2 regions of the Marinicrinis sediminis genome follow, and region 2 is predicted to be linked to the other one. Evidence: riboswitches for the same ligand, from Rfam matches in the RefSeq annotation. Region 2 holds a riboswitch; the other holds the start of a gene.

Region 1 (16,084 bases), on a different contig from region 2:
TGATGAATATCATATCTGGGGTCATGAAGCCGGATATCGGAACCATCGAAGTAGATGGAATGGAAGTAAACAAGATGGGGGAGCATCGCCGCAGCAGCTGGATAGGACGGGTGTTTCAGGACCCGATGGCGGGCACTTCTCCAAATATGACGATCGCTGAAAATCTGTCGATTGCCCATAAACGCGGTCAAACCCGTGGTCTGTCCTGGGGAATGACACGCAAGAACAAGCGATATTATCAGGAACAACTTGAACGGCTAGGCATTGGACTGGAGAATCGATTGAACGCAAGGGTAGGCTTGCTGTCGGGCGGGGAACGTCAGGCGCTGAGTCTGCTGATGGCGACCTTTACAGAGCCCAAGATCCTGTTGCTTGATGAGCATACGGCTGCGCTTGATCCTTCGAGAGCCGCACTGATTACGGATTTGACTGAAAAGATCGTCAGGGAATTCAAACTGACGACGCTGATGGTCACGCACAATATGGCACAAGCCATTCAATTGGGCAATCGGCTCATCATGATGGATAAGGGTCGGATCATACTGGACGTACCACCTGACAAGAAAGCCACACTGACAATAGCGGATCTGTTGACAGAGTTTGAGCAGATTCGTGGAGAGAAACTGATGGATGATCGAGTCGTACTCGGATAAATGTGAATGAAGGAGGCAGAAAATCATGGACCCGGACTTTATTCAGGTTAAGGATCTTCATGGAGAACTGAAATTCACCCACAAGTTCAATCGTATGGGAATTACGGTCTCCACAGAGGAAATGGTCGTTCAGAGACCTCACTTGAACATGCGGATCCAACTCGAGCATGTGACCAGCATCAAACCGGAAAAACAGATGAAGCACACGAGTCTTCCATTGAATGCCCAGCACCAGAATGGTGTAGAATGGGTACGTCCCCAGGCCAGTACGCCTCCCTACCGCATTTATGTACAGCAAATGATGCTGCATCACCGCAGTGGAAAGTCAACACTAGGGCCTACCGATCTGGTGCTCCCGCTGCACCAGGATGTGATGGAAGCGATCGCCGAGCATAGTGGACTCGTCAGTCTGCCAGAGGTCAACGGATAACCTCAGATACCTGTGCGAGATGTTCTTATTGCTAATCCCCTTTTTAGGGGATTTTTTTTAATGTCATTTTGTATGGATAGGAATCATTTAACTGCTTCCTGTATTTTTTTGTTGCTTCTCTGAGGCTACCGCGATAGAATGTAAATTGTTGTGTGAAAAATAGAAGAAGAAATGGGGAGCGTGTACAGCATGAATCTATCTAAACTGGATATACGCAAAGCTTTCCCACTCGTATTTATGTTCGCGATTTCTGCATGCAGTGCAACGTACGGACTAGTAAATAGCGGGGACAGACCGATTCATATCGTGAAGTTTGGAATAGATGACTATATTCCATTCTGGGAAATCTTTATTCTTCCGTATATCGTGTGGGGGCCTTTTATTTTTGTCAGCCTGGTTGTTCTATGTTTTTTGCATCGAGAGGAATATTACAAGTATATCTTCAATTCCGTCGTGGGTCATATCATCTGCTATATTGTGTATCTGACCTATCAAACCCACGTACCGCGCCCGGAAATTACAGAAGATACGTTTCTGCTGAACCTCGTCAAGTATATATACGCCAATGATCCGCCATACAATTGCTTGCCGAGTATTCACGTTCTGACGACCTGGTTGCTAATGAGAGCGTTCCAGCCAGTGAAGATGCCAACGTGGGTGAAGGCGTCCATCAACACATTGTGTATCCTGATTTATTTGTCTACGTTATTCGTTAAACAACACTACATTCCAGACATCATTGCCGCGATTGCGCTCGCCGAAGTGCTGATCTTCACTACGAATGCGGCAACGGCCAAAATTAAGAAATCCAGAGCACAGAAGAAACGGCAAACGGGTGTCAACTTGCCGGGTTAATCCAGATCGTGGGCATCAGAACACGATAATGACAGAGTAAAGAGTTCGATCAGAAAAGCACAGTCCCCGAATGATGAACGTTCTATCAGGGGACTGTGCTTGATTTGTGTTTGGCTGATTGGTTCAATGTTATCTCCGTACAGGTTCTATCCATATGGATCCATTGAATCTTAAAAATCGAACAGATCGCTCATGGTATCCAGCACGGTTTTCTTTTTCTTCTTCTTGTAGCCATACGGATAGGATGACTTGCTGTATCCAGACGGATAATCGTGACCATAGCCAGAATGGGTTTTGTCCGAGGAAGCATAGCCTGTGGTACGGTAGGAGCTCGGTTTAGGCTGATGCTGCATCGGAGACTCTGAGGCATGCATCGGTTCAGAGGTATAACGTTCATATTCATGCTGCATTTCCCGAACGCCGCCCATCAGTTTGTCCAATTCGCCCCGATCCAGCCATACTCCCTTACACCCTGGGCATATATCGATGAGAACACCGTTTTTTTCGATTTCCTTCAAGCGAATATCATCACAGACAGGGCATTGCATATCATTTCTTCCTCCATTCTTCATCATTTAATGGTGTGTATGCAGACTATAATTCTATTGTAACGCTCCTTGTTGAGAAATCAATCCTAAATACAGCGTTTTCAATATGTCGAAAAATTGAACGTTGGTCAAAAGTATTGACGATGCATGTGATGATTCGATATACTTCCTTACATACGTTTCACACGTACTCTTCTCCTATCAAAAGACTTGAATATGTAGCTATCTTATCCAGAGAGGCAGAGGGACAGGCCCTATGATGCCCGGCAACCGGTTTGTATAGTTGGATGCTTGCAAACGTCCGGTGCCAATTCCTGCAGGATGATTCCTGAGAGATGAGATAGGTGTGAACCTTTATGGTGTACCCTATTTCACGGATATGATGAAATAGGGCTTTTTTTATGCCGCAAGATTCGGATAAGGAAAAGCGGGGAGACAGAAGCTAGCATAGAGCTGCAACCATCTTGTATTCAGGAGGTGGACACCTTGATCCACGTCAAGCAAGTAAGCAAAACGTATACGCGCAATCAAACCTCGATCTCTGCATTGAAGCCGGTCGATTTACATATCCGTTCCGGTGAAATCTTCGGGATCATCGGGCATTCAGGGGCAGGGAAAAGCACCCTGATTCGCTGTTTGAATTGTCTGGAAAGACCGACAACCGGTACGGTTACGGTAAACGGCGTGGATTTGACGGCGCTTCATGGAAAGAAGCTTCAGGCACAAAGACAACAAATTGGCATGATTTTTCAACATTTTCATTTGCTCAGCTCTGCGACTGTCTTTGACAACATCGCTTTTCCTCTCAGACTCGCAAAAGCAGACCGAAAGCACATTCGAGAGCGGGTGGAAGAACTGGCTGAACTGGTGGGGCTGCAGCATGTACTGAACCAGTATCCTTCCCAGCTGTCAGGGGGGCAAAAGCAACGGGTAGGAATTGCCCGAGCGCTGGCGATGAAGCCGCACGTCCTATTGTGTGATGAAGCCACCTCCGCGCTCGATCCGGAGACGACGCGGGCGATTCTGCAGTTGCTGAGCCGGATCAACCGTGAGCTCGGTATTACGATTGTACTCATTACCCATGAGATGCAAGTCATTCGGGATATCTGTGATCGTGTGGCGGTCATGGATGCAGGAGAAATCGTGGAACAAGGTGATGTCATCGATGTGTTTTTGCATCCTGCACACCGGGTTACCCGACAGTTTGTCTCACAGGTTCAGGATGACACCCATGTCCGGTCTTATGTGGAATCGGATGCAGCGAAGACCATCCTGAGCATTTCCTTCAAGGGAGATCAGACATACGAACCGGTTCTGTTTGAGACGGTGAGGGATACCGGCTATAGTTTCAGTATCTTACAGGGCACGATCTCTAAAATGAAGGATCTTCCGTACGGTCAGTTGCTGATTGAGCTGCACGGTGAACAGATTGATCACGAACAGGTAGCGGATCAGTTAAGGGCTCGTGGACTGGAAGTGGAGGTGATGGAATGGAGATCCTAGAAGCGGTTCATCATGTCACCCATTTATCTGTTTCATACTTGTCTGAAACGTCTTTATCTGTTTCATACTTGACTGAAACGTCGATCTGGACCGATATTCGGGAACTGGACTGGGCGGAGATTCGGGAAGAAACCTGGAACACACTGATCATGATCGGACTGTCCATGCTGTTTACCGTTCTGATTGGCCTGCCGCTCGGCGTGCTCGTCTTCCTGTTTTCCAAAGGACAGATGCTCCAAAACCTCGCCTTTTATCACGGGCTGTCATTGGTCATTAATGTACTGCGCTCAATTCCGTTTGTCATTCTGATGATATTGCTGTTCCCCGTCACGAGGGAACTGGTGGGAGTTACGTATGGGGTAAAGGGTACCATCCCACCCCTTGTCATTGCAGCGGCGCCGTTTTTTGCCAGACTGGTGGAAACTTCACTCAGAGAGGTAGATCGTGGTGTGATTGAAGCCGCCCAATCGATGGGGGCCTCTCCCATGCAGATTATCTGGAAAGTGCTTCTGAGGGAATCCAGACCCGGCATGATTGCCGGCGTGACCATCACAGCCGTGACCCTGGTCTCCTACACAGCCATGGCAGGGATCATTGGCGGAGGGGGCCTCGGCGATCTCGCTATCCGTTATGGCTACCAGCGTTTCGATGCCGCGGTCATGTACGTGACGGTCGTCATTTTGATTATTCTGGTTCAGGTGTTGCAGTTGATCGGTGATCAACTGGTCCAGCGCTACACGCGCAAGTAAGGAAGGTAAGATTGCAAGATGTTATACAAACGATTATGACGATGGAGGGAACATCATGAAAAAAACAATGGGTTTATTTTTATCTATTGCATTGCTGGTTGTACTGGCCGCATGTGGAGGAGTCAATAACACGAGCAATACGAACAACGAGATCAACACGAATTCGGGCACGGCCAGCAACGGGGCTGCTGATCAGGGCGAACAGAACAACCAAGGCGAAAAAACGACCCTTTCGGTCGCAGCCACTCCTGTTCCGCATGCTGAGATTCTGAAATTTGTGGCACCGATGCTCGAAGAGCAGGGAATTGAACTGGAAATCAAAGAGTTTACAGATTATGTCCAGCCGAATGTACAGGTAAATGAAAGTGCCATTGACGTAAACTTCTTTCAGCATCAGCCTTACCTGGATCAATTCAATACGGATAATGGCATGAACCTGATCTCGGTAGCAGGTATTCATGTAGAACCGTTCGGAGGCTATTCAGACCGTATTACTTCTCTCGATGAACTGAAAGAGGGCGCGGTCGTGGCAATTCCGAACGATCCGACCAATGGGGGAAGAGCGCTATTGCTGCTTGAACAGCAAGGTCTGATTACCTTGAACCCGGAAGCGGGCATCAATGCCACTCTGAAAGATATTGAGCAAAACCCGCAGAATCTCGATATCAAAGAGTTTGAAGCGGCCATGCTGCCAAGAATGCTTCGCGATGTGGATCTGGCTCTGATCAATACGAACTATGCACTGGAAGCCGATCTGGTCCCGACAGAGGATGCCTTGTTTATTGAAGGAAGCGAATCGCCATATGTAAATATTCTTGTCTCCACGCCGGCACTCGCCAAATCAGAGGCAGTGCAAAAGCTGGCTGAGGTTCTCAAAAGTGAAGAAACCAAAGCGTATATTCTCGATCAGTATGAAGGTGCTGTCGTACCGGCAGGAGAATAAGCTCTCATAAAAAAGCAGGAAACAGGTGGTCAAACTGGATCACCTGTTTTTTTTTGCAAAGAATTGAACATAATATATCAATTTTTTCACTTGCATCTGTCTTGTACAGCGTAAGATAATAGATTGTAAAGGTATACAAGTATACATAGAACATATATGTGAGGAACATTTGAGGGGAAGGATGGACGAAATGTCTGTAACGATTAAAGATGTGGCAAGAGCAGCCGGAGTATCTCCTTCAACCGTATCGAGGGTTATTACCAAACATAGTACGGTCAATAAGCTGACAGCACAAAAGGTGCGCAAGATTATGGAGGAACTGGAGTATCATCCGAATATCATCGCACAGAGCCTGGTTTCCAAGTCCACCTCCACCATTGGGGTTCTGTTTCCAAAAACGGCTGAACAGCTGTATATGAATCTGTTTTTCATCGAGGTGATCCGGGGCATATTCTCGGAAACGACCGCCTCCATGTATGATGTCCTCACTACGACAGGAGCGACGATCGATGAAGAGTTGCAAGCGACCATGAATCTTGTGAGAGGCAAGCGGGTCGATGGTCTCATCCTGCTTCAATCACGAGTGAATGATCCGATTATTCAGTTTTTGCAGGCAGAGGGTTTTCCCTTTGTCCTCATTGGCAGACATGTGCAGGATGATTCTTTGTTGTCGGTCGATAATGACAATGTAAAAGCGTGTTATGATGCGGTGAAGCATATGGTAGAACAAGGTCATGAGCGTATCGCTTTCGTAAATGGGCCGTCCGATCTCGTCGTGTGCAAGGACCGTCAAGCCGGGTATGAGCAGGGGCTGAAGGATGCCGGACTTCCGATTAGAGACGACTACACGCTAGATGGCAGTCAATTCTCCAGCTTTCAGGCCGTCTCCACTTTCATGAGCCTGCCGGAGCGACCGACTGCCCTGATCGTACAGGATGACCTGATGTGCATGGATCTCATCCGAACCTTCAAGGAAATGCATATTCGTGTACCGGAGGATATGGCCATGATCAGCTTCAACAAAATGTCGATAGGTGGACTGGTCAATCCCACACTGAGCAACATCGATATTGATATTTTTCAGCTTGGGAAAACGGCCGTCGAACTGCTCGTGAAACAAATTCGCAGTGAGAAGATTGAGCAGTGCCGCTGGATCGTACCTCACCAGATTTTGTCGCGCCAGTCGTCTGTGCTTGGATCATCCTGAACTTGTCACGATCCGTGAACTCGTGTGATGATTTTTCATATGCTATAATAGGTGGATGCGTTTTGGAAAGCGCGCAACGAGGAGGATGCAGGATGATTGTGAAACATGATTATGAGATCGAAGGATTGAAGCGAATCGGGCGGATTGTCGCCACCACCATAGAAGAAATGAAAGCATACGCCAAGCCTGGAATGACAACGAAACAGCTCGATGAATATGGTGAAACAGTATTGAACCGTCTCGGAGCGAGATCAGCACCAAAGGTCATGTACCAGTTTCCGGGTGCCACATGCATTAGTGTCAATCAAGAGGTGGCACACGGGATTCCCGGTGATTATGTGTTGCAAGCCGGTGATCTGGTGAATATCGATGTGTCTGCGGAACTGGATGGCTATTATGGGGATTCAGGTCAGTCCTTTGTTCTGCAAGGCTTCAATCCAGAACTGGAACGGTTGTGCAAAACAGCAGAGGAAACGATGATGAAAGTCATTGCATCCCTGAAGGCCGGAACGAAGCTGAATGAGATCGGACGCATTATGCAGGAAGAAGCGAAGTCCCACGGTTACTGCATTATCCAGAATCTGTGCAGCCACGGCATCGGCAGAGCCTTGCATGAAGAGCCGCATCAGATCGTACATTATTATGATCCCCATGAGAAACGGAAGCTTAAGGAAGGTCAGGTCATTACGATTGAGCCCTTCCTGTCTAATGGAACGGATTATGTCATGGAAATGCCGGATGGCTGGACGCTGAAGGTTCCGGACCAAAGTTTCGTCGCCCAGTTCGAGCATACGATGGTGATTACCAAGGATGAGCCAATCATTACCACATTGCCTGGGAAAGTGGATTGATCGAATGACGTACGGAATTGACTCGGCCATGTGTGTCCATATGGATACGCATGGCCATTTTTGTATGAAACTTTTCACAACGATTTCCATCCATGGTATAATCGTTATAAGGGAATTGCAAGATTTTGATCCAATCAGGGTCCCCATTAGTCAGGAGGATAACTCATGCAATCATCAGAGTATGAAGGACAGCCCGAATCACCTTACCCGAATGAATCACGAACCGAGCCCGCAAAGCCTTCCAGGTGGGTAAAGGAAATAAAGGAATGGACGTTGTCATTGGGGGTTGCGATTATCGCAGCGTTGCTCATACATAATTTTGCGATTGCGCAAACAGAAGTCGAAATGAATTCCATGGAAAATACGCTCTATGAAGGCGAAAGGCTGATTGAGGACAAGATTACGTATCGGTTCAGCACGCCAGACCGGGGAGATATTGTGATCATCAATGGACCGGAATATGAAAATCGGCTTGTGAAACGATTGATTGGTCTGCCTGGAGATGTCATTGACATGCGGGAGGGGTACGTGTACCTCAACGATGAGCAACTGAATGAATCTTATGCCAAGGGATTGACTTACGCTAATGGGTTGGGCATGCCTTATACCATTCCTGAAGACCATTACTTTGTACTGGGAGATAATCGGGAAATCAGTCTGGACAGCAGACAGCTGGGCGCCATTCATGAAGACAGCATCGAGGGACGTATTATTTATCGTATCTGGCCCTTTGAACAGTTTGGCAAAGTAGATTAGCGAAGTGACAAATCAACGGAATGACGGAAAAACAGAGAGAACAGAGTTAGCAGAGAAAACAGGAAAACAAAGAGAACAGAAAAACAAAAAAAATAGAGAACACAACACACAAAAAAACAGAGATAGCAGAAAGTCAGGATACATATCATACAGAAAGAGCAAGGCCATGGAAAAAATGGCCTTGCTCTTTATTTTTATGTGAAGGGGATGAGACGATCGGAATGGGTCGAGACGGAATCAGAGAGAGGCTTCGTAGATGGACTTTACATCCTCAGCCTGTAATTTCTTGAAGTTTCCGAACGGACCAAAAAGCATAGCCCGATCTACCATTTCATCGATTCGTGTATGATCAATCTCGTAGTCCGCCAGGCGAGACGGGGCACCGATCGATTGCCAGAATTGGCGGAGGGCTTCAATACCAGCAAGCGCGGCTTCTTCATCACTTTTCTGTGGACAGTCAATGTCAAAAACACGCTCTGCAAATTGTCTGAAGCGGGCCGGATTTTCCTGATACACATGCTTCATCCAGTTCGGGAACAGAATAGCCAGTCCACCGCCATGTGGGATATCGTACACGGCTGACACAGCATGTTCTATATTGTGTGTCGCCCAGTCACCCACTACCCCCATGCTCAGAATTCCATTGAGTGCCATCGTACCCGAGTACAGAATGGTCTCCCTGTCAGGAATGGACTCCAAGTTGTCCAGCAGAGCTGGCGCGGTTTCCATGACGGTTCTCAACAGGCTTTCACAATACCGGTCTTGAACAGGCGTGTTATCGATATGATGGAAATATTGCTCCAGGACATGAGACATAATATCTACAATTCCGTATATGGTCTGATCCTTTGGCACGGTCAGTGTGCTGGACGGTTCCAGGATAGAAAATTGCGGAAATGAGAATGGACTTCCCCAACCGAGCTTTTCATTCGTTTCCCAATTGGTGATCACAGACCCCGCATTCATCTCCGAGCCGGTTGCAGCCAGGGTAAGCACGGTTCCAATCGGCAATGCCCCTGTTGGTGCGGCTTTTCTGGAGATCACATCCCAAATGTCGCCGTCGAATTTCGCACCCACTGCAATCGCCTTGCTGCAGTCAATGACACTGCCCCCGCCAACGGCAAGAATGAAGTCGATGTTCTGCTCCTTGCATATGGCAATTCCGTTGTGAACGGTGGAAAGCCGTGGATTCGGCTCCACGCCTGACAATTCCGTTACATTGGCCTCTAGACTGGATAAATGCGCCATGACGCGGTCATAGACGCCATTTCGTTTAATGCTGCCTCCCCCATATACGAGCAAAATGTTGAGCTTTTTGGACAGTTCATTTTCGAGATGCTTCAATTGATCTTCGCCGAAAATCAGGCGGGTTGGATTGTGAAATGAAAATGGGTTCATGAGAAGTCACTCCTTATGGATTCTGGTTGATATACATGCTTAGACCGCATTCAATTTGCAGATCATCTACATTATTTTATACTTTTCGTCGAACTATGCCCAGGCAACAAAATTGTATAAAGTCAGGATTCGCTTCAAATGCTAAGTTCAGGAACAGGACGGATACATATGGAGAATGATTATGTTTATTATGAAGCGAGGCCAATCACCCCAATCCCATAAGCAACCAGCCAGAGTAGGAAAGCCATCAGCAGGGTCAAGTCAGCAGTCGCAAAAGCAGTCAGATGAGCAAACGATTCTTCCTGACGAAGAAGGTTCAGGCAATCTGCAAGCCTCTGCAAATGAGGCTCAGTCTGTTTCCATGCGGAATCGGTTCAAAAATGTAGCGGCGATGCTGAATCAGATCCGGCAATCCACTGATTTCATCACGTATTCCATGACGGATGAGAAAAAACGGATGCTGATTTCCTATTACAAGTCACTGGTAGACAAAGAAATGCTCAGCAAATATGTGTTCAAGAAAACAAAGGACATGAACTTGCGCAGCCATCATATCCGCGACCTGAAGGAACTGATGGAACGAATTCCGCTAAGCAACATGAAGCTCTCAAATAATCCTTCCGAAATTGAGTATCATTTGCTGAAGGGATTTGCCATGATTCAACTGCGGGAAGGGGATGACAAATGCCTGCTGCTGAACATCGCCAGTGGTCAACTGGGACTGCGAACCGAGAATGATACGGAAAATGAATATAGTGTCGTCGGGCCCAAAATCGGTTTTGTCGAAAATATGGATATTAACTTGCACCTGCTTCGCAGAGTGATGAACACTACCAGTCTGACCATCCGCGATTTTGTCATTGGCAATCAGTCACAGACCAGAGTGGCTCTGGTTTTTCTCGATGGCGTGACCAATGAACAGCATGTGAATACCATGACTGAAAGGTTGAAAAATATCCGCTTTGATGTCGTGTTTGACAATTCACAGCTGGATCAGCTCATGTCCGACAATAGCAAGAGTCCTTTTCCACAATTTCTGTCTACAGAACGGATCGACCGTGTCGTTTACACCCTGGTCAATGGACAGGTGGCCTTGTTGACAGACGGTTCGCCGTATGTGATTACCGGACCTACCACCATTTTTGATTTCTTTATTTCTCCGGAGGACTATTACTTGCCCTGGGTGGTGGGCTCATTCTTTCGCATGATCCGCATGTTTGGCGTGCTGTTTTCTTTTTTGGCTACTTCCGTTTACACGGCTGTCGTCACTTTTCATTATGAGATGCTGCCTCAGGATATGCTGGGCCCAATCATATTTTCGAGAGTCAATGTCCCTTTTCCGCCCGTCATTGAAGTATTGTTTTTGGAAATTACGATCGAGCTGCTTCGGGAGGCAGGAGCCAGACTGCCCACGAAGGTCGGTCAAACACTCGGGATTGTGGGCGGGATTGTGATCGGACAGGCCTCTGTGGAAGCGGCTCTGACCAGTAATATTCTCCTGATCATTGTCGCCCTGTCGGCGCTCGCTTCCTTCACAACTCCAATATTCAAAATGTCCAATACGATCCGTTTTCTGCGGTTTCCGTTTATATTGATGGCCGCTATGTGGGGCGGCCTGGGCATTGTGCTGGCGATCAGTTTCCTGCTTGTTCACCTGATGCGTCTAAGCTCGCTCGGAACGCCGTATATGGTGCCATTCTATCCACTGCGCGTAAACAATTTTGCGGATTCCTTTGTTCGGTCTCCGTACAGTTCATTGTGGAAACGACCGTCCTTTTTAAGGCCAAAATCATCAAAGAGGTACAACAAGCAGTCTGCGCACAAGAAAAGAGATATTGATGAGTAAAGGGTGACAATCATGACGCTGACAAGTGCCCGTTCCCTGTACAGCAAGCTGGGTGTCTCCATGGTCATTGCCTGGCTGGTGCTCGGAAGTACAGGCTGTTCCACGCCCACAACCATCGACGAGATTCAGCTCGTCAATTGCATCGGATACGACAAGCTAGACAAGGGTTATCAGGGCAGTGCGCTATACCCGACATTTGAACAACAAAATATGACCAAAGCCAACATGATGGCCACCATTTCCAATTCAAATTATGATATTCTGCCCCGGTTAAATTCCAAATCCTCGTTGCCAGTGGAGCAGGGACAGCTGCGGATTGTCGTGTTTGGAGAAGAATTCGCAAAGGAAGGAATTACGGTCATTGTGAACAGTCTCATTCGTGATCCTGCGATAACGAGCCGCTTGCATCTGGCTGTCGCTGAAAACACCGCTGAGAAACTGCTGCAGCGGGTTGTGAAAACGAATGATTCGTATTTCCTTTCTACTGTAATCGAACAGAACATTGAAACGCAAAATATTCCATCGTCGAACCTTCATCATTTCCTGTATCAATATTATGGAGAAGGCCGTGATCCCTATTTGCCTTACTTTATACAGGACAAAGATCAATCGATCAAGCTGGATGGACTTGCTATATTTAGGAAAGATCGTTATGTGGGTCGCATTAATCTGAGAGAATCTTTTTTGCTCAAACTGATGCTGAATGAAACAACGGCCGGCAGATATCAGGTGCATGTCAACAAGGAGGGCAAGAAGGGATACATTTTATTGCGCAATCTGGCCGGTAAGACGTCCTTTGATTTGACGATGGATGACGAGCAAGTGCCGAGCGTGTCTGTGCATATGCGCGTGGATGCGATGATCAAGGATTATCCGCCCTGGCTCGATTTGACGAAGAAAGAAAATTTGAAGTGGGTGGAAAAGAAATTCGAAACCCATTTTTCTGAGCAAATTGAACAGCTTGTCCAGCGTTTTATAACATGGAACGTCGATCCGATCGGATTTGGTGAAAAATTCAGATCTCACAAGAGAAACTGGAATGCCCGAACATTTTACGAGAAATATGAAGATCTCCAGCTGACAGCTCATACAGAAGTCAATGTCCTTCAAACCGGAATTGGCGAATAAAAGGGTTCAACATGATTTGGTGCGAGGCAGCAGTGGGGCTAGCAGGAGAGGTGCAGTGTGGCAGGAGCGAAGTAACAGCATGATAACAGCGTCCAACAGGGAAGGAGGAAGAGGAATGAACGTACAGGTCGAAGAACGATTTCAGATTTCTCCCTTTTTCGTCTTTTATCTGGTGCATGCCGGCGTGATCGGCCTTGGAATATTGAGCTACCAGCGTTCACTCGTGCAGGCGGCCAGCTATGATTCCTGGGTGTCTATCCTCTTGCTGGGCCTGGTCATGAACGGGGTCATCTGGATGATGTACCGGATGCTGAACAGTGAGCAAAATGATCTGCACAGTTTGCATGAATGGCTGTTTGGCAAATGGATTGGTAAAGGATTGACCCTGGTATTTTCCCTCTATCTCTTCTATGCCTCCTTCATGATCCTGATTGGCTATCTCGAAATTGTGAAAGTGTGGCTATTCCCCACCCTGAAGCCCTGGCTGTTGCAGATGGTGATCCTGCTGCTCGTGTATTATATCCTTTCAGGGGGGCTTCGAATGATTACCGGCATTTGTCTCTGGGGGGTGATCATTCCGCTGGCGATGATCGGGCCGCTGCTCGTTTATCCGATTCAATTCGGTCAATGGAGCAACTTGCAGCCGATTCTCAATCATTCCTTGATGGAATATGTGCACTCGGGCAAGTTGATGATTTTTCAGTATGTCGGCTTTGAAAGTCTGTTTTTTTATTTCCCTTTCATTAAAAAGGGAGGACAGTCGTTGAAATGGGCTCAATGGGGCATGATTTCTGTTATACTCCTTTACTTGGTCAATATGTTCATCACGTTTGTGTATTACAGTGAAGGCTTGTTGCAGCATACGATTTGGCCCACCCTGACGATGATTACGATTTTGGAGGTACCGTTTATTCAGCGCTTCGAATATATCATGGTCTCCATTTGGCTGCTGGTGGTCATTCCGAATATTTGTATCTATTTATGGTCGGCGGCACGGGGCGTGAAGCGTGCATTCAATTGGAAGATGAAATTCACCTTCATTCCGGCGATCATCCTTCTGTATTTGTCCGCCATCTTTATCAAGGAACGGCAGATGATTTCGATGATGGGCGAAATTTTGTCCTGGATGGGGATGGTCAGCATGGCCTATATTGCGGTGTTGTATGTGATGGTCAGCATGAAGCGCGCATGGAGCAAGAAAACCTGAGTCAAATGGGCAAAGGATGGTTATGATCGTGAATGATCAGGTATGAAAGGCATGAATAAAGGCAATCCTGCATACGATGAAAAATGATGACAGATTTCCGTTATCAGATAGAGGATCTGACTTTTTCAGTTGAATGCCAGGAGGGACCAGAGATGGAGCTTATATTGCAATTTCCGAATGAAGAAACGCTTCGCGGAAACATGATTTCCTATTATCCAGACTTCGATATGATCAAACTGCATTCCTACCCAGGGGCGATCCCGCTGGATTTGATTCAGTCTCTGTCGAATGCCGAAGGGACCAAGCTTTCATTGCAACTGGTAGAACCTGCCAGTCTCGACGGGATGACATCGTCCGATCACACATTCTACATTTGTTGCAAGAAGACCGGCCATGTACTGGATCACACTCATCAGGTACGAAGGGTGACAGCCAGAAACCGGTCCCTGTATGTACTCAATGAACGGTCTGCTTACTCTGACCATGAATCGGTAAATAGGAGCTATGCGGTAGAGGATGTCTGTCTGATTGCATTACAGTCAACCTGAACTTGCAGACAATCCAGACAATCCACATAATCTGACCGCGAAACCCACAGCCATTCCCACAAGGTGAATGGCTTTTTGTGATGGAATCTTGTGTCTGCTGCTGAGAGGATCAGGTATAGTACTAGAGTATGAAAAAAATGAAAAATAATGAAGGAACGAGGCGATATTTGTCGAAATATAGGGAGTTGGAAATAGAAAATGGGTAAGGGGACAGAAGCAGTATGAAGAGAATGAAAATGAGCCTATGGGCAATCCTGCAAATCGTCATTGTGATATTCAGCTTGACTGCAGGCCATGCCTTCGCAGACGAAGACCGTACACAAACAAAGGCTGAACAAGCCAACGGGACAAGCTCACCGATTGAATTAAACAGTTGGGCGATATTCTGGGAAATGGAGGATACGACGCTCCCAATTGAGGATATATTGAACCAGAAAGAAGGCTGGACAACCGTATCCACAGACGGAAATGCACCGTCTCTTCCGGAAGGAGTCGATTCCGCCTGGATTCGAATTTCCCTACCGGAACTGCAATACCATCAGCCAAGCTTGTTTATTCAAAAAATCTATGCCAATACGATCGAAGTCTACGATGAAGAAGGAACCTATATTTTCTCTACTGATCGTGAGAGAAGTACGGATCATCAATATTTCCTAATCCCGCTGGATACGCATGAGACCCTGAAAAATGGCAATCATCAACTCTATCTCCACCTGGAGACCATTTGGGATCGAATTGGAATTCGAGAAACGATGTACATAGGGGAATACAATGAACAATTAACTCAATTTGTACGCAAAGGGCTAATGGAATTTGTTATCGGTTCGGCCTTGATTGTGGTCGCGCTCGTAATGATGCTGGGCTCCATTTTTCTGAGAAGAATGCATGTTCCAAGCTGGTTTTCATTAACACTGATTATTCTCTCCATCGGCATCATGCTAGTTGCTTATTCAGAGTTCTTGCGAATTTTTGCCCCGGAAACGAAACGGCTCCATATTTTGGCATTCGATATTGCGATGACCTTAATGCTTCCCGCAATGATTTATTATTTCGAAAAGGTAGTGACCATCGGGCCGTGGGGGATTATTCGCAAATATCGCAAGCTTTTGGTCTATTATTGTACGTTTCTGATCTTCCTGGCACTTTACAATTTCATTATTGGCATGTCGTTTGACGTATACTTTTTCCTGAGTGTCACGTTTTTATCGTTTTTTATCATTATAGAATTTGCATTGCTGGTCGTGTTCGCCCTAATTAACGCTTTCCGTAAAGATCTCGATGCAATCATTTACACCATCGGATTTGTGATCTTTGCGCTTATCTTTATTGGCGAAATGGTCTGGTTCTTAGTCCAGGACATCAACTATGATTTTATTTACTGGAAATGGGGCGTTCTGGCCTTTATACTAGCCCTAATCATGATTTTGGCGAGGCGAATTGCAGCGGACCATGATCGGGTAGT
Region 2 (16,084 bases):
TTACAGTATAAGGCTGCTGGTCTCGCACCATGGACAATTTCACCTTGTCGCCCGGTATGTATGCCTTCAACAGCTCATTCAGTTCCAATAATGTATGTACTTTATGACCATCGATTGAGATCAGCTGATCACCGGTTTGCATATCCAGCTTTTCGGCTGCTGAACCCTCTTCTACATAGGATACAGTCAGTGCATCATCATTCGGGAAGCCAACGAGTGCCGCCCAGCTTTCTTCCAGTTCCATTCCTACATAAGCGCGCTTCACATAGCCAAAACGCTCGAAGTGATCCATGACGTAATGAACAGTATCCGATGGAATCGCAAATCCGAGATTGTCCACAGCATAGTCCACGAATTTCAGGGAGTTGATTCCGATCACCTCACCGCGAGCATTGACCAGCGGTCCCCCGCTATTCCCGGGATTGATTGCGGCGTCTGTCTGCAACAGGCGGTATTTGGCATTGACCGATCGATCCACCCCGCTGATCACCCCTACGGATACGGAGTTACGCAACGAAAAGGAAACAGGTGTGCCGATGGCAATGACGGTTTCCCCTGGGCGAACCACGGCTTCCTTGGCTAATGTTGCAGTCGGAAGCTGCAAAGCGTTAATCTTAACCAGGGCCAAATCACTTTCTTCATCCATGTGAGTCGTTTGTCCCATAAATTGACGTCCGTCCGACGTAACGACCACAATATTCTCCAAATCTTTCACCACATGTGCATTGGTGACGATCGTACCATTCGATTTGACAATCACGCCGGTGCCGTGAGCCAGTTGAAAACGATCAGCGGTCGGATTGGATTCACCGTCTATCTTAGGCTTTCCGATAATGCCAACAACCGCTGGTGAAATCTGTTCAATCACATCCGGCAATGAATCAGAGACCGAATCCTTGTAGGATTGAGCAGAAGTAGCGATTGGGCTCCAGCTGGCAATTGCAATGAGAAATGTCATAACCAGTGGAATGATTGTAAAATGCTTTTGTTTCATTTTCAAATCTACCAACTCTCCTTCTTTTTCCAGTGACAAGCAGTCTCTAGTATATCACTTAACAAGTCATTCGTCATGACTTTTTTCCTATCTTTCTCCTATTTTACCTTTGCACGGCTCGCTGCGGAACGAAAAATTGCTGTTCGACATCCCAGGCGGACAGCGGCTTGCTGAAGTAATAGCCCTGAATTTCCCGACAGTCGTTCAGGGTTAATACATCCAGTTGCTCCTTGCTCTCGATTCCTTCCGCGATGACGGACATGTTCAAATGCTGGGCCATGGCGATAATGGTAGAAACGATAGCCTTGTCATTCCGGTTGACGGTAATATCCTGGATAAAGGAGCGGTCGATCTTCAGTTTCTGGATCGGAAACATCTTCAGGTAGCTCAGCGAGCTGTAGCCGGTGCCGAAATCATCGAGGCTGATCCGTACCCCTAATTGATGCAGCTCGTTCAGGATGCTAATGGAAGTATTGGCGTCCATCATCATGCTTTCCGTGATTTCCAGTTCCAGGTATTTCGGTTCCAGTCCAGTTTCCTCCAGAATTTGCTGGACATGAGCGGCCAGATTCGACTGATGAAATTGCTGGGAGGACAGGTTGACCGAAATCGGAATAAGGGGCCCGCCTGCATCATGCCAATCTTTCATTTGACGGCATGCCTCTCTCAAAATCCAGCTGCCAATCTCGTAAATGATACCCGTTTCTTCCGCAATCGGGATAAACACCCCGGGAGACAGGACCCCCTTGGCGGGATGCTGCCAGCGGATGAGCGCTTCGACGCCGATCATGCGCTGTCCCTCTGTCTGAATCTGTGGCTGGTAATGCAAGAAAAGCTCCTCATTTTGCACCGCTTTTCTCAAATCTCTTTCCAGTTCAATCTTCTCTATCAGTTGCTGATTGAGTTCCGCAGAATAATAGCAGTATCCGTTCTTGCCTTCTCTCTTCACTTCATACATGGCACTGTCCGCATGCTTGAGCAGTTGACCGCTGTCGATACCGTGATCCGGATAGACGGTGATGCCGATGCTTGCGGTGACGTAAAAATCGGTCTCCATCAGACTGTATGGCTGTTGGATCTGGTGAATCAGCTCGTCCGCGATGGCCGATACCTCTGTGAGCTGGTCAAACTGCTCCACCATCAGCGTAAATTCATCCCCTCCGATTCGAGCGAGGCAGATCGGACGATCGATCACCACTTGCCGGATGCGTTCACTCACTTCCTTTAGAAACAGGTCGCCGTACATATGGCCGAGGGAATCGTTGATCATTTTAAAGCGGTCGATATCGAGGACCATGACTGCGAATCGGGTATTCGCTTCCTGGTGCTGGGTAATCCGGGCATCCAGTCGCTCATTAAACATTCTGCGATTAGGCAGTCCCGTCAGTTCATCGTGGTACGCCAGGTGCTGAATCAATTCCTTGCTCTTCTTCTCTGCGGTCACATCCTTGGCGATAATGAAAATGCCATTGACTTCATTTTCGATGGTCACGGGAACGACGACGACATAGAGCGAGATCAAGTGGCCCTGCTTATGTATCATATCTGCTTCGTAGGAGATGCTTTTGCCGGTAAAGGATTGCTGGAATAGCTGTCTGATCCGATCCCGATCCGCTTCTGGTATAAGGGCGGAGATGGTTTCGATAGGCTCATGCATAAACTGTGAACCGTCATAGCCCGTCATGGTAGAGGCGGCTTCATTAAAGCCGACGATCCGACGATTGAGATCAATGGTAATGATGCCATCCTGATTGTTTTGGAACAGGGATCGAAACCACTTTTCACTCTGTCTGGCTTCGGAATCTTTGATGGTCAGCCGTTTGGATACATAGATGCCGATCAGCGACATGACGAGGGTAAAGAGCGTTCCGCCAGTGATGATGTAACCGAGATATTTCTGTTCCAGGTCAATGCCGAAAAATGGCGGTGATTTCTGTGAGATATGAAAATTGGCGGCGATCATGCCCACATAGTGCATGCCGGCTATGGCGATCCCCATCATGACGCCGCTTCCAAGCTTCTTCCAGAACCCTCGCCCAGACTGATCCTGACTGAAGTAGAAGGAAAACGCCAGTGCGCCAATGGAAGCGAGACCCGCAATCACAATCGAGAGTACAAACATCATCGGATCATACGTAATATGGATCGTAATCGCGGCCATACCGATGTAATGCATGGATGAAATGCCGATAGCAAGCAGCAGACCACCCACCAGTACACCAACCACGGTTACGCGCTCTCGACTGACGATATAGAGTGTAATAAATGCAGCGAGCAAGGCGGCAACAACCGATATCAAGACGACCACCAGGTCATAGACAATCGGAACGGGGAGCGAAAATGCCATCATGCCGACGAAGTGCATGGACCAGATGCCCATACCCATGACGATCGCTCCGAGCAGCAGCCAGGTCACACGCCTGCCCCCTTTGCTCAATCGCACCCGACCGGCCAAATCCAGCGCTGTGTAAGAGGCAAATACAGCAATAATATAGGAAAACAGCACCAGCTCCAGATCGTAGGTGCCATGCATATGCATGTTGTGGTTCATCTTCTTTCTTCCTTTCCTACCAAATATCATCTTGTATTCCAGAGACAAATAATCGCATACGGAGAGAAACGGACAAAAAAATCTCCCGAAGGCTCTCCGTATGCCAAATAAAACGCGTTTTATTCGTAACACACAAAAAGTTTTCGAGAGATTCGAAGTTTGGGTTGTCTAGTTCTGCAAGATGAAGTCTTTTTCTACTCGTTCCTCTTCGCCAAACACTTTGATCGTGTTGTAGTACGTATCACGCTGGACAGGCGTCTTTCCTGCCTCCCGAATCAGTTTCAGAATCAGATCGATGTTGACTTTGTGGGTACAGGCCGCAGCCGATACCACATTTTCCTCCATCATAGTGCTGCCAAAGTCATTGCATCCATAGGACAGCGATTTCTTGCCGACCTCGGGTCCCATCGTCACCCATGAAGCCTGGAAGTTCCGAATGTTGTCAAGCATGAGGCGGCTGATCGCCAACGTTTTCAAATATTCCTCGCTGCTGACACGCTCTGCCTTGAGATTCGTATTATCCGGCTGAAAGGTCCAGATAATGAAGGCCAAAAACCCTGGAGACGGCAGCTGTTTCTCGATGCATTCATCTTGAGCATCCCGCAGGCGCAGCAAGTGAAGCACCCGTTCTTCCATCGTTTCACCGAAACCGATGACCATTGTGGCTGTCGTAGACATGCCAACTCGATGGGCTGCCTTCATAATCTCAATCCACTCTTGCCAAGGGCCCTTCAGTCGACTAATCTTGTTGCGAATGCGATCCACCAGCATTTCAGCGCCTGCTCCGGGCAGGGAATCCAGCCCCGCTTCATGCAGCTTCTCCAGCACTTCCTCATAGGTGGCGAGTCCAGACAGCTTCTTCATCTCCCGAATCTCAACGGTGGAAAAGGAATGCATGTTGACTTTGGAACGCTGCTTGATTTCTCTGAGCAGATCCAGATAGTAATCAAAAGGCAGATTTGGATTCACTCCGCCTTGCATCAGCACCTCGGTGCCTCCTACTTCCTCGAGCTCCTGGATTTTCTGATGAATCTCTTCATTTGGAAGCACATATCCTTCTTCAGAACCCGGTCTGCGGTAAAAGGCACAGAACCGGCAGTATACGTTGCACACATTGGTATAGTTTATATTACGGCCTACAACGAAGGTGGCCTGCGGCTCCGGATGGAATCGCTGCATCACCTGGTTAGCGGCCTGTCCGATTTTTTCCAATTCATTGGATTCAAACAACGCGACGCCATCTTCCAGCGACAGCCGTTCGCCGTTAACAGCACGTTGTAATATCTCATCGATCCGGCTCATCGTCACACTCCCTCTCTAGCTACTGCTTTCATGTTAACATAGAACGTCATGCTTTTCACTATCCCGATCTCCGGCTGTCCTTTTGCATGCAAAAAAAATGGACACTCCCGCCGTGTCCGCAAAATCTGACCAGGTGCCCACCTACCATTCTATTTGCATTTCTATTTGCATTTCTATTTGCATTCCTGCTCGGCTTTGGTAAAAGCTTGCTCCAAATCCGCAATCAGATCGTCGATATGTTCAATCCCTGTCGAAAGACGCAACAGGCGATCATCCACCCCGATTCTCTCCCGAATCTCCAGCGGAATATCGGCATGGGTCTGCACAGCTGGATAGGTCATCAGTGACTCGACTCCGCCCAGACTCTCCGCAAAAGCAATCAGATCGATATGTCTCAGGATCGGCTCGATCAGTCTGGCGTCCGTTACTTTAAAGGAAAGGATGCCAGTATTTCCTGAGGATTGCCCGTTCTGAATCGAATGCCCTTGATGTGCAGAAAGGGCCGGATAATAGACAGTTTCGACCAGATGGTGCTCGTTCAAATAGGCGGCGATGGCCGTCGCATTCGACTGGTGGCGCTCCATGCGAAGGGCTAGCGTCTTCATTCCGCGCATGAGCAGATAGCTGTCCTGAGGGGCCAGCACCGCCCCGATGGAGTTGTGCAGGAAAGCCATTTCTTCGGACAGGGCCTCTCCACGGATTACGATCAATCCGGCCAGCACGTCGTTGTGACCACCCAGATATTTGGATGCACTGTGAATGACGATGTCCGCCCCGAGTTCAATCGGTCTCTGGAAATACGGACTCAGCAAGGTGTTGTCCACGATGCAGAGCAGATCATGCTGCTTCGCCCATTCACTGACTTTGCGAATGTCTGTAATCATCATGAGTGGGTTCGTCGGGGTCTCGATCAGAATGGCTTTCGTGGCAGGCGTACGCAGCGCCTCCAATTCTTCAATCTGCTGGGTATCCACATAACTGGCCGTGATGCCAAACCGGGACAGGATGCGTTCCAGCAGCCGATAGGTTCCGCCATACAGATCCAGAGACACGAGCAAGTGATCACCATGAGAGAACATGGAAAATATCGTTTGCAGGGCTGCCATGCCTGAGCTGCAGGCAAATCCTCTGTCTCCGCCTTCCAGATCGGCGATCGCTTCCTCCAGGACTTTGCGGGTCGGACTTTGCGTACGAATGTAATCAAACCCTGTGCTCTCCCCCAACTTCGGATGGCGGAAGGCGGTAGATTGAAAGATCGGGAAATTCACTGCACCCGTTGTTTTCTCGGATCGAGAACCAATTTGAGCCAGACGACTCTCTATTTTCATTTCCTTATAATCCCCCTCAGTTTACTCAGAATTAACGGTTGGAAAAAAGGCTTTGGTCGAACAGCCCTTTTTCCATCTTCTCAACTTGTTGATTCCGTCCGTATGCTTATACGGCTCCGGATGATTTTTTATGACTGCTCCATTCATAAGGTGTCACTTGGTATACATAATAATTCAGCCAGTTGGAAAAGAGCAGGTTGGCATGCGCTCTCCACGTGACCATCGGATATTGGGACGGATCGTTATTAGGGAAATAATTTTTCGGCAGCTCGATGTCCATCCCTTTCTCAACATCGCGATCATACTCCCATTTTAACGTAAGCGGATCATATTCGGAATGCCCGGTCACGAAAATTTGTTTGCCGTCCTTTGAGGCGACGATGTAGATGCCCGCCTCCGGCGATTCGGACAGAATCTCCAAATCCTCCACCTGTATGATGTCATCCTTCCGCACTTCAGTATGACGGGATTGCGGGACGTAGAAGGTTTCGTCAAAACCTCTCAGCAGCTTGATTTTCTGTTTGCTTACATGATGGGGAAATACGCCGAAAATCTTTTCCTCCATCGTATATTTGCGAATGCCGTAATGATGATAAAGTCCAGCCTGCGCCCCCCAGCAAATATGCAAGGTCGAGACGACGTTTTCTTTGGACCACGCCATAATTTGCTGCAGCTCATCCCAATACTCCACATCCTCGAAGTCCATCGTTTCCACCGGGGCCCCCGTAATGATCATTCCGTCAAACTTCTCATCCTTTACATCCTCAAAGGTCTTGTAAAACTGGTCCAGATGCTCATGAGAAGTGTTTTTGGACATGTAGGTTTTGGTATGCAGCAAAACAGGATCGACCTGAAGCGCTGTGTTGCCGATCAAGCGCAGCAGTTGTGTTTCCGTTGTAATTTTGGTCGGCATCAAGTTCACAATGGCGATTCTCAGCGGTCTGATATCCTGGTGACTGGCTACGGTCTCATCCATCACGAAAATATTTTCCTCTGATAGCACTTCCCTGGCTGGCAGTAAATCCGGTACTTTGATTGGCATGTCTCCACCCCTTCTGGTTTCTGTTTTTTTGTTTGCGCATGATCAAGCTAATCCGCGGGTACACTTGCAGCGATGTGAGTGCGGAAACAGTAGAAAAACGACCTTCCCTGCGATGAGCAAGAAAGGTCGTTTGAAAAGTTCCGTTCAAAGGCCTCTCTCATCTCTCAGACCAGTCCGCTGGACGGACTGTCTGTCTGCAAGATTTAGCACCGTGCATTTCTTTCGAAATGTCGGTTGCCGGGTATCATCGGGCTAGTCCCTCCACCTGCTCTTGATAAGAGTTCGAAACATCAGATTCGATTGATTTACTTACTAATTTAATAAAGTTTTACATGCACGTCAAGTAAAAGTTAGTTTCAATCCTTGAAATGATGTGGTATTTTTTAGTCATGTGATACTGGAGAATAGGTGATGAAGATGACACAAGACATGAACATGGAAAACCTGTTAATGGATACGATTAAATGGATGAAGGAACAGCGAACGGAGCAGTTGGAACAGATGCTGGAGGAGTTACAGCCATACGACCTGGCTGAGCTGTATCAGGAACTTCCCATCAAGCACCGTCCGAAATTTATTACACTCCTGGATGTAGAAATGCTGACCGATCTGATTCAGGAACTGGACCAGAAGTTGCAGCTGGAGATTTTGCATTTTCTCGGGATTGAGCGCTCTACGCCCGTACTGGACCTGATGGAAAATGATGATCTGGCAGATCTGCTTAATGAGTTGACCGCTGAAGAAATGGAGCAATTCCTTCATTCCATGAAGAAGGAAGAATCAGAAACGGTCAAGCATCTCATGCAATATGAGCCGGAGACAGCAGGCGGCATTATGACCAACCGATTTGTCTGGATTCGCCATCATTATACGGTGCGCGAGGCCGTAGACAAGCTGAAGGCATTTGCAGAGTTTGCCGAGAACATTTATTACCTGTATGTGCTGGATGATCAGAAGAAACTGGTCGGGGTCGTTTCCTACCGCGATCTGCTTCTGGCTGATATGGAAAACCGGATCGAAGACATTATGTTCTCCAGAGTAATTCATGTTCACGTTGATATGGATCAGGAAGATGTCGCGCGCACGATTGAACGTTACGACTTTATTGCAGTCCCTGTCGTGGATGATGAGCAGAAGCTGGTCGGAATCGTGACGGTTGACGATGTGATCGACGTTATTGTGAACGAAGCGACGGAGGATTTCCAGAAGCTGTCCGCTACCGGCTCCGGTCGAAATAGCATCGATTTGCAAACCGAGCCGTCCAAGGCCGCAGGGCGCAGGCTGCCCTGGCTGATCCTTCTTCTCTTTCTCGGACTGCTGTCCGGCAGTGTGATCGCCCAGTTTGAAGATACCCTGGAGAAAGTCGTGGCCCTGACGTTCTTCATGCCCATGATTGCCGGCATGACGGGTAATACCGGGACGCAATCACTCGCGATTGTCGTGCGGGGCCTTGCCAGCGGGCAATTTGACAAAAGCTCCTTCATGAAGCTGGTCACACGGGATCTGACCGTCGGACTCATTCTCGGCGGAGTCTGCGGGGGACTGGTTGCGGTTATCGCCTATATATGGCAAGGAAATCTCATGTTCAGTCTGGTTGTCGGACTCTCTTTACTGCTGACACTCATTATCGGAACTTTGGCCGGCACGGTCATTCCAATCTTGCTGCATAAGCTGAAGATTGACCCTGCGATTGCTTCCGGCCCTCTCATTACAACGCTCAATGATATTTTCTCACTCACAGTTTATTTCGGACTCGCGACGCTGCTGATTGCGTCCCTGACGTAAGTCGGCATTCACGCCTCATGTCTGCAACCCGGCCTCATTTGGGAGCAGCATGAGGTTTTTGATGTCCGTGACGGTTTTCTCTTGATGGATCAACAACAGTCAAGGTATACTAATTGAGGAATTGTCGAATGTCGACATTTTTGTTAGCAATGACTTCATAATTCGAGGTGAATCAGCGTATGGACGGGGACCGACCGAGGGACAACGTGCCGGTATGCAAACAAATGAATAGAATGGAAAGCATAGGTACTCCGTGCATGAGCTTCGATCCACTTCGTTAGGTCAGCAAGGTCGTACCTTGTTTTCCTGCTGAAAGGGCGTGAAAACGATGAGGGTTCGACTGGTGCAAAACGGAATTTTCACAGAGCATGAACATGCATCTATGGCGGTGACGCCGCCTGAAGAGGGCTTCTACTGGATTGATGCCTCGATCGAAGACCTGGAAGAGCTCCAGGAGTTGTTCCATCTCCATGATCTGGCGGTGGAAGACTGCATGAACGAGGAAGAACAGCGGCCCAAGCTGGAAATGTATGACTCTGACCATTATTTTATTGTGATTAACAGCATTCGTTTCGATGACGAAGAAATATTCTTGCGTGCGCTGAATATCTTTCTTGGGAAACACTATATCATCACGGTTACCCAGCAAAAAATCAATGAGCTGCGGCTGATTAAACCTTTGCTGCTGGAAGAGAAAGTGAACCGCGCGGATTATCTGCTCTACCACCTGATTGATCTGGTCATCGACAATTACTTCACGGTCATTGACCGGATTGAAGTGAAAATCGATAACCTGGAGGAAGACATTCTGATTCGCACCCGCAGATCCCACCTGAATGAAATTGTCGGACTGCGCAGTGAGATTTTATGGCTAAAGAAAGCACTCGGCCCGCAGAAAGATCTGATTGCCGTCCTCAATCGCAAGGAATTGAAGCTGATTGACGATGAGCTGCAAAAATATTTCAGCGATATTTATGAAAATGCCGTAAAAATATCGGAAACCTTTGATACGTTCCGTGATTTGATGGGAAACCTGCGTGAGGCGTATCAGTCCAGTGTCGCGAACCGAGCCAATGAGATCATGCGCGTATTTACGGCCATTACGACGATCTTTATGCCGCTCACAGTGATCACCGGCATCTACGGAATGAATTTTGATCATATTCCCGAGCTTCATATGAACAACGGCTATTTTTTCGTGCTGGGGACGATGGTGGTCATTGGCACTTGCATGTTTTTATTGTTTAAGAAGAAAGATTGGTTGTAGGGAAGAAGGAAAAAGCAGAGAATCAACGGGCGCCTATTGCACAGAACGCAAATGTTGCCCTTTTGGTTCTCTGCTTTTTCCTTGGGGGGGAAGTGCGGGAGATAGGACGAAACAACGGGCGTCTATTGCACAAACCGCAAATGTTGCCCTTTTGTTTCTCTGCTTTTTCCTTGGGGGGAAGTGCGGGAGATAGGACGAAACAACGGGCGTCTATTGCACAAACCGCAAATGTTGCCCTTTTGTTTCTCTGCTTTTTCCTTGTGGGAAGTGCGGGAGATAGGACGAAACAACGGGCGCCTATTGCACAAACCGCAAATGTTGCCCTTTTGGTTCTCTGCTTTTTCCTTGGGGGGGAAGTGCGGGAGATAGGACGAAACAACGGGCGTCTATTGCACAAACCGCAAATGTTGCCCTTTTGTTTCTCTGCTTTTTCCCTGTGGGAAGTGCGGGAGAAAGGACGAAACAACGGACGTCTATTGCACAAACCGCAAATGTTGCCCTTTTGTTTCTCTGCTTTTTCCTTGTGGGAAGTGCGGGAGAAAGGACGAAACATCGGGCGCCTATTGCATAAACCGCAAATGTTGCCCTTTTGTTTCTCTGCTTTTTCCTTGTGGAACAAGAGCGGGCCAAAGGGCGAAACAGCGGGCGCCTATTGCACAAACCGCAAATGTTGCCCTTTTGTTTCTCTGCTTTTTCGTTGTGGAAGAAGTGCGGGAGAAAGGACGAAACAACGGGCGCCTGTTGCACAAACCGCAAATGGTGCCCTTTTGTTTCTCTGCTTTTTCCTTGGGGGAAAGTGCGGGAGAAAGGGCGAAATATCGGGCGCCTATTGCACATACCTTAGATGATCACCTTTTTGGCTTGCTATGATAAGCAGGCCTTTTTGTGTTTCTACTTTATGCCTTTTGTGATTCTCTGTTTCTACTCCCCCACCCTGTCTTTCACTTGCCTGAATGTGGAAAAAAAGAGGTCTGATTGGGGAATTATTCAGGATATCGGAGGATGTGACCCAAATCGGCTGTTTCAATCCTCTAATTACGGTTTACATAAATGTAAGGGGACTGACGGAATCTCATCCTTGTATATACAAGGTGATCCTAGGTCTCGTTTCATGTTAGCATTAGTAACTGTAAGCCGTGAAAAAATCTAGTTTTTGTAAAAAACCTACCATTTTGCATCTATTTATTTGAGAGTATGTGAGGTAGGTTTTCATACTGGTTCATGATGAATGTTTAGGGTTAGGCTACATTCATTTTGAAGCAGTAAAAACAAAGGGGGAAGTTTTAAGGATTATGAAAACAAAGTTGGTATTGTTCACGTTCATTGTCGCATTGGTCGTAGTCGGAACAGCTTGCAGCAAAGACGGAAAAAAGGTGGTTCGTGTAGATGACTTCACGCAGCCCGTCATTGAAGGCGAAGATGTAAGAGGCTATGGGGCAGCGGCCTTCAGACAAGAGGATGTCGCGCTAAGAGATGCCTTTAACGAGGAACTGGCCAAACTCAAGGAATCCGGCGAGCTGCTGGAATTGCTTGAAGAGAATGGATTTACCGAGCAAGAACTGCCAGGAGATAAAACGATGAAAGCCCTTTGCGGTGAAAATGAATCGACCGGCAGCGGCGGCGATACATTAGAGGAAGCCAAGGCTTCCGGCAAAATTGTGGTTGGATTCGCCAATGAAGTGCCGTACGCCTACAAGGATGAGGACGGCAAGCTCAAGGGTGAAGCCATCAGCATTGCAACCAAAGTATTCAACAATTTGGGCATTGAAGAGGTAGAAGGACAGCTGGTGGATTGGGATTCCCTCATTCCAGGTCTGCAATCTGACCGTTTTGATGTCATTACCGCAGGGATGTATATTACACCAGAGCGCTGTGGTCAGGTCATATTTGCTGAGCCGGAATACAGTGTCGGGGAAGCACTCGGCGTACTGGAAGGCAATCCGAAGGATCTGCACAGCTATGAAGATATCGCAGCCGATCCGGATGCGAAAATAGCAGTTATGCAGGGAGCCATCGAAATTGAATACTTGACCAAAGTAGGCGTGAAAGATGATCAAATTGTAAAAGTCCCGGATCAGGCTGCTGCACTGAGTGCAGTTGAATCGGGTCGTGCGGATGCCGTGACCATGACGGCGATGTCTCTCGAATCTATTCTTGAATCTGCAAATGGAAAGTAATCCATCGCATCGCTTGTGATGGAAGGTAAGATTGACCCTATGCTGGTCCAACGACCACATAGGGTCATTATTTCTAGTTGAGAGGAGTTGGACACCATTTCCATTGACAAGTATTTACCGGATATTTTGCGAGGAACCTGGGTGACCGTAGAAGTCACGATTCTGTCTGCGATTCTCGCATTCATTGTTGCCTTCGTTTTTGGACTTGGCAGACTTTCAAATGTTTCTATTATTCGCTGGATCAGCTATATCTGCGTCGAATTCATTCGCGGCACTTCATTGCTTGTTCAATTATTTTGGCTCTACTATGTGCTGCCGATCGTGCTCAAGCAATTCAATATTGATTTGCAACTTGACGCCCTTTTTACAGGTGTATTGGCAATCGGGCTGAATTACGGTGCGTATGGATCAGAGATCGTGCGGAGCTCCATCAAGGCGGTTCCCGGCGGACAGCGTGAGGCTGGCATTGCCCTCAATTTCTCTCCGCTTCAGATTATGATGCGCATTATCATTCCACAGGCGCTCATGCGGATGATTCCACCATTCGGCAACTTGCTTATAGAGCTGTTAAAAGGGACTTCACTCGTCTCCTTTATTACGTTGGCAGATCTGACCTATGAAGCGAAGAACCTGCGCAACTTCTATTATTCGGAGTCAGATTTCATATTCTTGATCTTGTTGGTGATTTATTTTGTCCTGGCCTATTCCATGACATTTGCCATTCGTAAGCTAGAACGTCGGATAACCGCGGGGAGGATGTAAACATGTGGAGTTGGGAACATGCATTTGAAGTATTTCCGGAAATTTTTTCGGCGCTCAAGATCACGGTCAGCGTCACATTCATTTCTTTCTTCCTGGCACTGGTATTCGGTTTGGTGCTTACGTTGCTCAGAAGAAGCAAGAGCAAGCTGATCTCGTATCCTACCGCCTTTTTTATTGAGTTCATACGCAGCACACCGCTGCTGGTTCAGGCCTTCTTTATCTTTTATGTTCTGCCTCTCTATGGCATCCGCCTGTCCCCTTTTGTAGCCGGTTTTGTCGCACTTGGACTCCACTACAGCACCTATTTGTCCGAGGTGTATCGTTCCGGGATTGAAGGCGTGTCGAAAGGACAATGGGAGGCGGCCAGAGCGCTGAATTTCTCCCCGATCCAAACCTGGATACGCATCATTTTGCCTCAGGCCGTTCCACCTATTATTCCGGTGCTCGGCAATTATCTGATCGTGATGTTCAAGGAAACACCGATACTGGCTGCCATTACCTTGCTGGAGATCTTCGGGACTGCCCGGGAAATCGCATCGGTAGACTGGCGTTTTCTGGAGCCGATTACGATCGTCGGTTTCCTGTTCCTGTTTATCAGCTATCCGGCTTCGCTGGCTGTAAGCTGGCTGGAGAAGAAATTCAACCGACAGGAAGGCAGAGCGTAAAGAGCTCTAATTTATGCAGGTTACGGTATTAAAGCGAAGCACCAGAATAACCTGCGTGCATATTCGAAAAGAAAAGATATAAACCGCTGTGAGAAGATTTTGAGAAATCATAAAGAATATTCAGCTGAAGAATTCACAGTGAACACCCAGATAGAGATCTCATAGTGAAAGATTTGCAGAATAGATTCGTGATAGAGACATTCATTTTAAGTATAGGGAGAACGCTGAAAAGCCGTGGATTAACAGATAAACTGGAATGACAAATACACTGCAACAACAGAAACACTGGAATGACAGAAAATAGCATGAGAAGGAAGTGATGAGATGAATGAAGCAGTCAAATCGGTCGTGGAATATCGGGAAATTAGCAAATCTTTCGGGGATCTGGAGGTTCTGCATTCGATTGATCTCGATATCAGGCCGGGCGAGAAAGTAGCGATCATTGGACCCAGTGGTTCAGGGAAAACCACGCTGGGACGTCTCTTGATGACCCTTGAAGAACCTACATCCGGCACCATCAAGGTAGACGGAGAATATTTGTGGCATAAGGAAGTCGGCGGCAAGCTGGTGCGAGCGGACGAGAAGCATTTGCACAAGGTACGGGGCAGTATCGGAATGGTTTTTCAGCATTTCAACCTGTTTCCGCATATGACGATTATGCGCAATGTAACGGAGGCGCCGATTCGAGTGCTGGGCAAATCGAAAAAAGAAGCCGAGCAGGAAGCAATGGCGATGCTGGAGAAGGTCGGGCTGTCCGATAAGGCCGACAACTACCCGTCACAGCTCTCAGGCGGTCAGAAACAGCGTGTGGCGATTGCAAGAGCATTGGTTATGCACCCGAAGGTGATGGTATTCGATGAAGTGACGTCTGCACTCGATCCTGAACTTGTCGGAGAGGTGCTGGAAGTCATCAAGGATATCGCTCGTGAAGGGGATATGGCGATGCTGCTCATTACCCATGAGATGGATTTCGCCTATGAAGTGGCGGACAAGGTCATCTTTACCGATGGCGGATATATCGTGGAACAAGGCCCGCCTCAGCAGATTTTCGAGAACCCGGAAAGCGATCGGCTTCAATCCTTTATCAGTCGTTTCCGCGAAGGAACGGGCGGCATCGGCTAGTCACCTGCCATCCAATATCAGCATGACAATCCGAATGAACCTCATTTCCACTCGCATGTCAAACAGGCAGCCGATCGATCAGACGGCTGCCTGTTTGAGTGGCTCTATCACGGTGAGGTTGGCGCAGGAACCGTCCATTTCAAAAGCTGTCCGGCATGCGTCAGTCCTCCGCCAAACCCGTACAACATGATTAAGTTGCCTTCCTTCAGCTTTCCTTCTCTGATCCCCTTATCGAGCGCAAGCGGGATCGAGGCTGCAGAGGTATTGCCCATCTCCACAAGACTGTACAAGGTCTGAGACATCTGCAATCCGGTCTGCTCACAGATCGCTTCAATCATGCGCAGATTGGCGCTATGAGGCACAAACCAGTCCAATTGCTCCGGACCGATTCCTTCCCTTTCCAGCATTTGCATGACCCCTGCGGACACGGTGCGCACCGCCCATTTGTACACCTCTCTTCCATTCTGCACCATATATCCACTCTCAGACAGCGAAGTACCGTTCATGGTCTTCGAAAGATTCGTCCGGTATAAATGTATGCCGCCATTCCCCTGCGTTCCTTGCATGGCAGACAAGAAGCTCTGTTCCCTGTCCGAAGCCTCTACCAGCACCGCCCCCGCACCATCGCCAAACAAAATGCAGGTCGATCGATCTGTATAATCAGTCACTTTGGATAACGTTTCTCCGGCAACAACCAGAACCTTGCGGTGCAGGCCGGAAGCAATCAGGGCATGAGCCAGATGAAGACCATAGACAAATCCTGCGCAGGTCGCATTCAAGTCCATTGCTGCAGTTGAAGTGATATGAAAGGTCTGTTGTAACATGCTGGCTACGCTAGGAAATGCATAATCCGGCGTTGTTGTCGCCACTAGTACCATATCTACATCATCGATGCGTTTGTCATACGACTCAGACAATTGCTGAACGGCCTGCACGCATAAATGCGAGGTATACATATTCTCTTCTGCAATGCGACGTTCCTTCATCCCTGTACGTTGCACAATCCATTCATCATTCGTTTCGACCAGCTTCTCCAGATCGGAATTCGTCATTTTTCTCTCTGGTACATATGTACCTATCGCCGTGATT

What was found. A riboswitch is a leader RNA that binds a small molecule or an ion and turns the genes downstream of it on or off. The one in region 2 is predicted to bind S-adenosylmethionine.
Region 1: it holds a riboswitch for S-adenosylmethionine, as region 2 does, so the genes downstream of both, ACFSUC_RS16460 (methionine ABC transporter ATP-binding protein) here and metA (homoserine O-acetyltransferase MetA) in region 2, are expected to answer to the same signal.

Annotation. Positions count from the first base shown of each region.
Region 1 is NZ_JBHUMM010000043.1:583,623-599,706, forward strand. It holds gene ACFSUC_RS16440 (ABC transporter ATP-binding protein) at 1-653, shown strand, start outside; gene ACFSUC_RS16445 (hypothetical protein) at 679-1,083, shown strand; gene ACFSUC_RS16450 (phosphatase PAP2 family protein) at 1,273-1,938, shown strand; gene ACFSUC_RS16455 (TFIIB-type zinc ribbon-containing protein) at 2,109-2,486, opposite strand; SAM riboswitch class I at 2,711-2,828, shown strand; gene ACFSUC_RS16460 (methionine ABC transporter ATP-binding protein) at 2,973-3,989, shown strand; gene ACFSUC_RS16465 (methionine ABC transporter permease) at 3,977-4,738, shown strand; gene ACFSUC_RS16470 (MetQ/NlpA family ABC transporter substrate-binding protein) at 4,794-5,681, shown strand; gene ACFSUC_RS16475 (LacI family DNA-binding transcriptional regulator) at 5,872-6,888, shown strand; gene map (type I methionyl aminopeptidase) at 6,981-7,739, shown strand; gene lepB (signal peptidase I) at 7,905-8,495, shown strand; gene ACFSUC_RS16490 (iron-containing alcohol dehydrogenase) at 8,733-9,893, opposite strand; gene ACFSUC_RS16495 (spore germination protein) at 10,255-11,739, shown strand; gene ACFSUC_RS16500 (Ger(x)C family spore germination protein) at 11,752-12,867, shown strand; gene ACFSUC_RS16505 (GerAB/ArcD/ProY family transporter) at 12,983-14,074, shown strand; gene ACFSUC_RS16510 (hypothetical protein) at 14,227-14,622, shown strand; gene ACFSUC_RS16515 (ATP-binding protein) at 14,844-16,084, shown strand, end outside.
Region 2 is NZ_JBHUMM010000010.1:165,043-181,126, reverse strand. It holds gene ACFSUC_RS06850 (trypsin-like peptidase domain-containing protein) at 1-994, opposite strand, end outside; gene ACFSUC_RS06845 (EAL domain-containing protein) at 1,098-3,545, opposite strand; gene mqnC (cyclic dehypoxanthinyl futalosine synthase) at 3,714-4,847, opposite strand; gene ACFSUC_RS06835 (PLP-dependent transferase) at 5,021-6,175, opposite strand; gene metA (homoserine O-acetyltransferase MetA) at 6,282-7,217, opposite strand; SAM riboswitch class I at 7,372-7,498, opposite strand; gene mgtE (magnesium transporter) at 7,635-9,002, shown strand; gene corA (magnesium/cobalt transporter CorA) at 9,331-10,269, shown strand; gene ehuB (ectoine/hydroxyectoine ABC transporter substrate-binding protein EhuB) at 11,562-12,446, shown strand; gene ehuC (ectoine/hydroxyectoine ABC transporter permease subunit EhuC) at 12,534-13,208, shown strand; gene ehuD (ectoine/hydroxyectoine ABC transporter permease subunit EhuD) at 13,211-13,873, shown strand; gene ehuA (ectoine/hydroxyectoine ABC transporter ATP-binding protein EhuA) at 14,198-14,995, shown strand; gene ACFSUC_RS06795 (ketoacyl-ACP synthase III) at 15,103-16,084, opposite strand, start outside.